Regions from separate parts of the Erwinia sp. HR93 genome, predicted to be linked through region 1. Evidence: predicted binding sites of a transcription regulator. Region 1 holds the regulator's gene; the other holds the start of a gene.

Region 1 (3,424 bases):
AAGAGAACCTCGTCCTGTTTGAAAAAATGCGCAGCGGTGAATTTGCTGAAGGCGCAGCGTGTCTGCGTGCGAAAATCGATATGGCTTCACCGTTTATTATCATGCGCGATCCGGTCTTGTACCGCGTGAAATTTGCAGAGCACCATCAAACGGGTAAAAAATGGTGCATTTATCCCATGTACGATTTCACTCACTGTATTTCCGATGCTATCGAAGGGATTACACACTCGCTTTGTACGCTGGAGTTTCAGGACAACCGTCGGCTTTATGACTGGGTGTTGGACAATATTTCTATTCCGCTTCATCCGCGCCAGTATGAATTTTCGCGTCTGAATCTTGAATACACCGTGATGTCGAAGCGTAAGCTGAATTTATTGGTTACCGACGGCGTCGTTGAAGGCTGGGATGATCCTCGCATGCCAACTATCTCCGGGCTGCGCCGCCGTGGCTATACCGCTGCAGCGATTCGTGAGTTTTGTAAGCGTATCGGTGTGACGAAGCAGGATAACAACGTGGAAATGGCCGCGCTGGAATCCTGTATTCGAGACGATCTTAATGAACATGCGCCGCGCGCTATGGCCGTTATCGATCCGGTAAAATTGGTCATAGAAAATTACCCGCAGGGCAGCGCTGAAATGCTATCTATGCCCAATCATCCTAATAATCCTGAAATGGGCGCCCGCGAGGTTCCTTTTAGCGGCGAAATCTGGATCGATCGCGCTGATTTTCGTGAAGAAGCGAATAAGCAATACAAACGCCTGGTCATGGGTAAAGAGGTGCGGTTACGTAATGCGTATGTGATTAAAGCGGAGAGCATAGAAAAAGACGCAGAGGGAAATATCACGCTGATTCGCTGTACTTACGATCCGCAGACACTGAGCAAAGATCCTGCCGACGGGCGCAAAGTGAAGGGCGTTATTCATTGGGTGAGTGCCGGGCATGCTTTACCCGTTGAATTTCGTCTATACGATCGTCTATTCAGCGTGCCTAACCCTGCTGCTGCGGACGATTTTCTGGCAACGATTAATCCTGAATCATTGGTTATTCGCCAGGGATATGCCGAGCCGAGTTTGAAAACAGCGGAAGCCGGAAGAGCGCTACAGTTTGAGCGAGAGGGATATTTTTGTCTCGACAGCCGTTACGCCAGTGCCGATAAGCTGGTATTTAACCGCACAGTTGGGCTGCGTGATACTTGGGCCAAAATAGGTGCTTAATGCCTATTTCCTGGCAATTGATAGAGGCGTCGCGATTGCGGCGCTTTTTTTTGGGCCAGGAATTTTATTGGGCAGACTGGATATGCTGGAGGGGAATAGTAAATGTGACGGCGGGATTGCTTATCGTGCGGTGAGTTAGAAACAAACGTACCGGGGGAAGACCCCGGCATAATCCATGTCACGCGTTGTTATCGTGAGCACTGTCATCTTCCCGGCAATCGCCTTCGGCACAGTGGCCGTATAGATAAAGGCTGTGGTTAGTCAGCCGAATATTATGACGTTGAGCAATTTCCCGCTGACGGGCTTCAATTGAGTCATCGCTGAATTCAATGACTTTGCCGCAGTCCAGACAGATCAAATGATCGTGATGCTGCTGTTGGGTGAGTTCAAAGACTGATTTGCCGCCTTCAAAATTGTGGCGGGTGACAATACCTGCGTCATCGAATTGATTAAGTACGCGGTAGACGGTGGCTAGCCCAATTTCTTCGCCCATATCGATCAGGCGTTTATATAAGTCTTCCGCGCTGACATGATGGTTTTCAGGTCCCTGTAGCACTTCCAGAATTTTTAATCGGGGAAGCGTGACCTTCAGCCCTGCTTTTTTTAATGCGGTATTATTGTCAGTCATGCGGAATATGTCCTGTTACTTAATGACTTACTTCCTCAGGTGAGGAAGCTTTGCATAGCATTTACCCAATAATGAATGCGTCTCATTATAGAGCCGACGTTACTAAATGGAAACTGCGGCCATCCGGTAAAAACACACCAGGAAACAGCGGTGATAGCATTGGATGAACGACACAGCCCGAATAAGCAGGGGCCATTGTACAGCTTCGTGGGATAAAGTTAAAAAAATGTAGCGATTATTTGTATTGATGATATCTATCAATCGCTCAAAGTCGGCGCGCAGGGCGCACCGACAGACGGGTTGTTATGCGCCGGCGATATCCGTAAGGTTAAGCTCACTGACGATTTGTTTTACCCACTTATCAACGCGCTCGCCGGTAAGTTCGGGTTGGCGGTCTTCATCAATTGCCAGGCCCAGAAAATGAGAGTCATCGAATAACCCTTTTGAAGCCTCGAAGTGATAACCTTCGGTTGGCCAGTGGCCGACGATAGTCGCGCCATTGGGTTCAATGATATCCCGGATAGTTCCCAGCGCGTCGCAGAAATACTCCGCATAGTCTTCCTGATCGCCGCAGCCAAATAGCGCAACAAGCTTACCGTTGAAGTCTATTTCTTCAAGACTTGGGAAGAAGTCATCCCAATCACATTGAGCTTCACCGTAGTACCAGGTAGGGATGCCAAGAAGCAATATATCAAACGCCTCCAGATCCTCTTTGCTGCTTTTCGCAATGTCGTGTACTTCGGCGATATCTTTACCGAGCTGCTTTTGGATAATCTTTGCGATATTTTCAGTGTTACCGGTGTCGCTGCCAAAAAAAATGCCTACGGTTGCCATGGATAAAATAACCTCTTGATACGGATAAGGTATGGTGGCTGTTAAAAGCCCACAGATGAGGCAATCATAGCAGAAGCTGCCGTGGGGCGAAAACAGCTAACGCTGACTGGGTGCACAGTATGCAACATTCGCAATGAGCGGCGGAGGCTATTGCGGAAGGTGCTGTAGCTGGGCTAACAGCATTTCTTCAATAAGCTCGCTACGGCTGATGTTTCGGGCCTGCGCTAAATCATTAAGCGCATCCACAGCCTCGGCGTTGAGTTTAAGCTCAACGCGTTTTAACCCACGCACTTTATCGCGTTTAAGCTGGTTGCGTTTGTTGATACGCAATTGCTCATCGCGTGATAGCGGGTTTGTTTTCGGTCGACCCGGACGGCGTTCGTCCGAGAACAGATCGAGCGTGGTGCGGTCCGTTTGTTCTTTGGCCATGATTTGTTGTAACAGGGGAACAGGCTACGAGAGCGTGTGCTTGGGTGTATTACAGCGCGCCATCATACATCAGTGGCTTCTGGCGCGCCAATGCGTTCGGGCACTCGCAGGCTTAGTCGATGTGTTTTTAATCAGAATCGAGAAAGCGATGCAGCACCCGTAAAACTGCCTCGGGCTTTTCTGCGTGAACCCAATGGCCTGCGCCTGCGATAACGTGCGCCTGAGCCACCGGGAATTGGGACAAAATAGCCTCGCGGTAGCTTTCTTGTATATACGGCGAATTGGCGCCGCGTATAAAAAGTGTAGGAATCCGCTGAGG
Region 2 (3,424 bases), 1.7 Mb from region 1:
GGTGCTGCAAAATATTATCTGGTGCCCAAAGCGTTTTCAGCTAGCGTTTGACTGGCCTGCCGTAATTCCTGCCGAAGCGCCCGGGGCCGCAATGTCGCGCGCCTGGCGCCTGAGCAGCCAGGGGATGACGCAGGCGCGTAGTATCATTAATCAGCTTGAGCATGAAAATCATTGCCCCGATGCGTTCTCACATACGTTATCCGAAACGTTATTTTTACAGTTGCTTATAGCATTACGGCGCTATCGTTACCGTCCTGACCGGGCGCGGGATAAGGAAGAGAGCGTATTAGATCTCTTGATTGCGCATCTCTCCGCCAGTCTTGATTGCGCGTTTGATTTGGATGCTTTCTGCGCTGAAAATCGCTGTAGCGAACGGGTACTGCGCCAGCAGTTTCGACAGCAGACCGGAATGTCGATTAACCATTATTTACGTCAGTTACGCATTTGCCATGCGCAGCATCTGTTACAGCAGTCTGCGCTGCGGGTGAGCGAGGTCGCGATGCGATGTGGCTTTGAGGACAGTAATTACTTTTCCGTGGTTTTTGCGCGTGAAACGGGGCTGACGCCCCGGCAGTGGCGTCAGCATCATGCAGGGGCGGGGGCAAGTTAGCTTGCCATTCCCAGGCCGACAATATTGGCGGCAATAATAATCACCACGCAGCCTACGCTGAGCACGCCTACTGGCCGCCGCCCCGCGTTGTTCCACTCCCGCAGAATTAAACCCACCAGACCGCCGCAGAGTACGTAGAAGCTCATGTGCAGCATCCAGCTCATATAGTCATACTTCGCAGGAATGCTGGCGTGGCCCCAGGCATAGAAGAAGAATTGCAGATACCACATCGTGCCTCCAAGTGCGGAGAGCAGAATATTGCTGATGATAAGCGATTTTGCCTGTGAGAAATCGCGTTTTATCGATAGTTCGGGGACTTTCGCTAAGCGTATGAAACAGAAACCAAGGTTTACCAGTGCGCCGCCGCCCATGATAATCACATAGCTAGGCAGCGCTACATACATAGCGTTGACACCCAGCGCCGCTGCGGCTTCATGCATGGGCCTTGCGGCATCCATGGCAAACGACATACCGGCGGAAAAAATACCGCAAATGACTGCCAGAACCAGCCCTTTTTTCAGGTTAAACTCTTCGGCCCGAATTCCCATTTGCCGCTCTTTAAGCTGACCTGCGCGAGTCACAATAGCGACGCCAATTAGTGCGACAAAAACGCCCAGCAGTGTCATACGTCCGCCGGTAGTGCCAATCAGAACGGAAAACTTTCCGCCCAATATAGGCGTCATGAGGGTACCGACGATAAGCGTAATGCCGATCGCGATGCCGATTCCCATCGACATACCCAGATAGCGCATGGTCAGCCCGTAGTTGATGTTGCCGATGCCCCACATCGCGCCAAATAAAAAGACCGGCAGTAATGTTGATGCCCCAAAGGCGCTGTAGTAATCCCAGAAATGCGGCAATAGCGCCAGGCTTATCGCGGAAGGCAAAATGACCCATGAGACGATACCGCCGATGGACCACATAGTCTCCCATGACCATTCCTTGACTCGTTTAAACGGGGCGTAGAAACAGGCCGCGCTTGCCGCGCCGACCAGATGCCAGACGATCCCCATTGTTATTGCGTCACTCATTATTTGTACTCCCTGGTTTGCGGGTTAGCGGAGAAAACGCCGCTTATAGCAGGAGTCTAAAAAGTGACGGGATGGATAACCTTTATACCGCTGCCGCCTTCATGGGCGAACTGGCAAAATGCGCAGGAATCAATTGCCTGCCTTCACATTTTTGTCATTCTGTCGCACAGTAAATAACCGGACGAAGAGTAAGGCACTGATAAACATTTTCAATATCATTTAATTAACTATAATAAACCGATTGCTCACGCGGCATTAACAATATTCGGCCGCTCAATAATGGAGATGAGACTATGAGTTATACATTGCCGTCGCTACCCTACGCTTACGATGCTCTGGAACCGCATTTTGATAAGCAGACGATGGAAATCCACCATTCTAAGCACCACCAGACTTACGTTAATAACACCAATGCCGCGCTGGAAAGCTTGCCCGAGCTGGCTAATCTGCCGATTGATGAACTTATCACCAAACTGGACCAGGTTCCGGCAGACAAAAAAACGGCGCTGCGTAATAACGCGGGTGGTCACGCTAACCACAGCCTGTTCTGGAAAGGCCTGAAAAAAGGCACCACCCTGCAGGGCGACCTAAAAGCTGCCATCGAGCGCGATTTCGGCAGCGTGGAGAAATTCAAAGAAGAATTTGAGAAAGCAGCTACAACCCGCTTTGGCTCTGGCTGGGCGTGGCTGGTGCTGAAAGATGGCAAACTGGTTGTGGCTTCTACCCCGAACCAGGATAGCCCGCTGATGGGTGAGGCGATTGCCGGAGTTTCCGGCTATCCCATTCTGACGCTAGATGTGTGGGAGCACGCCTACTACCTGAAATACCAGAACCGTCGTCCGGATTACATCAAAGAATTCTGGAATGTCGTGAACTGGGATGAAGCCGCAGCGCGCTTTGCAGCAAAAAAATAACGTTGCAATCTTACATTCAACAAGCGAGCCTATTGGCTCGCTTTTTTGTGTTCGCAATAGAGGAGTGGCAATGCGTTATCCAGTGCAAGTTTATCTCGGTCAGATTTGTGATTACCCCGGTAGCCATCCCAGCGCGATAGATAAGCGGCTGGTTGATGGCGAAGTAATGCTGACGCCGCTTGGGCTGGAGGGCGATCAGCAGGCCGAGGCCGCGCGCGGCATACACGGTGGTATTGACCGTGCATTGTGTCATTATCCCCGTGAGCACTATCAGCGCTGGGCCAGGGATTTCCCGCTTTTGGCTGAGCATTTTACGGCCCCGGCATTTGGTGAGAATCTTTCTACCGAAGGGCTGGATGAGCACAATGTCAATATCGGCGATATTTTCCGCTGGGGAAAGACGCTGATTCAGGTTACTCAGCCGCGTTCCCCCTGCTATAAACTGAACTTTCATTTCGACATTGATGATATCTCGCAGCTTATGCAAGACACTGTCAGAACCGGCTGGCTTTATCGGACGATCGCCGGTGGAGGCGTGAGCGCAGATGCGCCGCTGGAACGCGTTTCTCGCGTTAGCGATGTCAGCGTATACGAAGCGGGAGCCATCGCCTGGCATTTCCTTTTGACGATGAGCAATACCAGCGCCTGCTAAGCGCAGCGGGGTTATCCGCGAGCTGGACAAAGACCATTCAGACGCGGCGAATTTCTGGCGAGATAGAAAGCTTTTCCCACCGGCTTTTTGGCCGGCGCTGAGAGCGCAAGCCTTCGGATGAGTGAGCCAGCGCAATCTGCGGCATCTGCGGCGAAAAAAGCGCCTGATTACGCGCTCAGCGGGCTTAAAAAGGCGTGCGGGCGAAACCAGTCATCTC

Evidence for each region. The regulator Fur, encoded in region 1, represses iron uptake genes when iron is present. The targets are predictions, from matches to a motif close to ATAATAATGAGAACNACTATCAA.
Region 2: sodA (superoxide dismutase [Mn]) is a predicted target of Fur. The motif match lies at 1,838-1,860, and genes of this name have one in related genera.

What each region holds. Positions count from the first base shown of each region.
Region 1 is NZ_JAXUDP010000001.1:2,487,691-2,491,114, forward strand. It holds gene glnS (glutamine--tRNA ligase) at 1-1,214, shown strand, start outside; gene fur (ferric iron uptake transcriptional regulator) at 1,393-1,842, opposite strand; gene fldA (flavodoxin FldA) at 2,146-2,676, opposite strand; gene ybfE (LexA regulated protein) at 2,824-3,105, opposite strand; gene ybfF (esterase) at 3,233-3,424, opposite strand, start outside.
Region 2 is NZ_JAXUDP010000001.1:791,114-794,537, forward strand. It holds gene rhaR (HTH-type transcriptional activator RhaR) at 1-610, shown strand, start outside; gene rhaT (L-rhamnose/proton symporter RhaT) at 607-1,641, opposite strand; gene sodA (superoxide dismutase [Mn]) at 1,935-2,555, shown strand; partial or broken gene yiiM (6-hydroxyaminopurine reductase) at 2,626-3,308, shown strand; gene SFA31_RS03805 (YibL family ribosome-associated protein) at 3,392-3,424, opposite strand, start outside.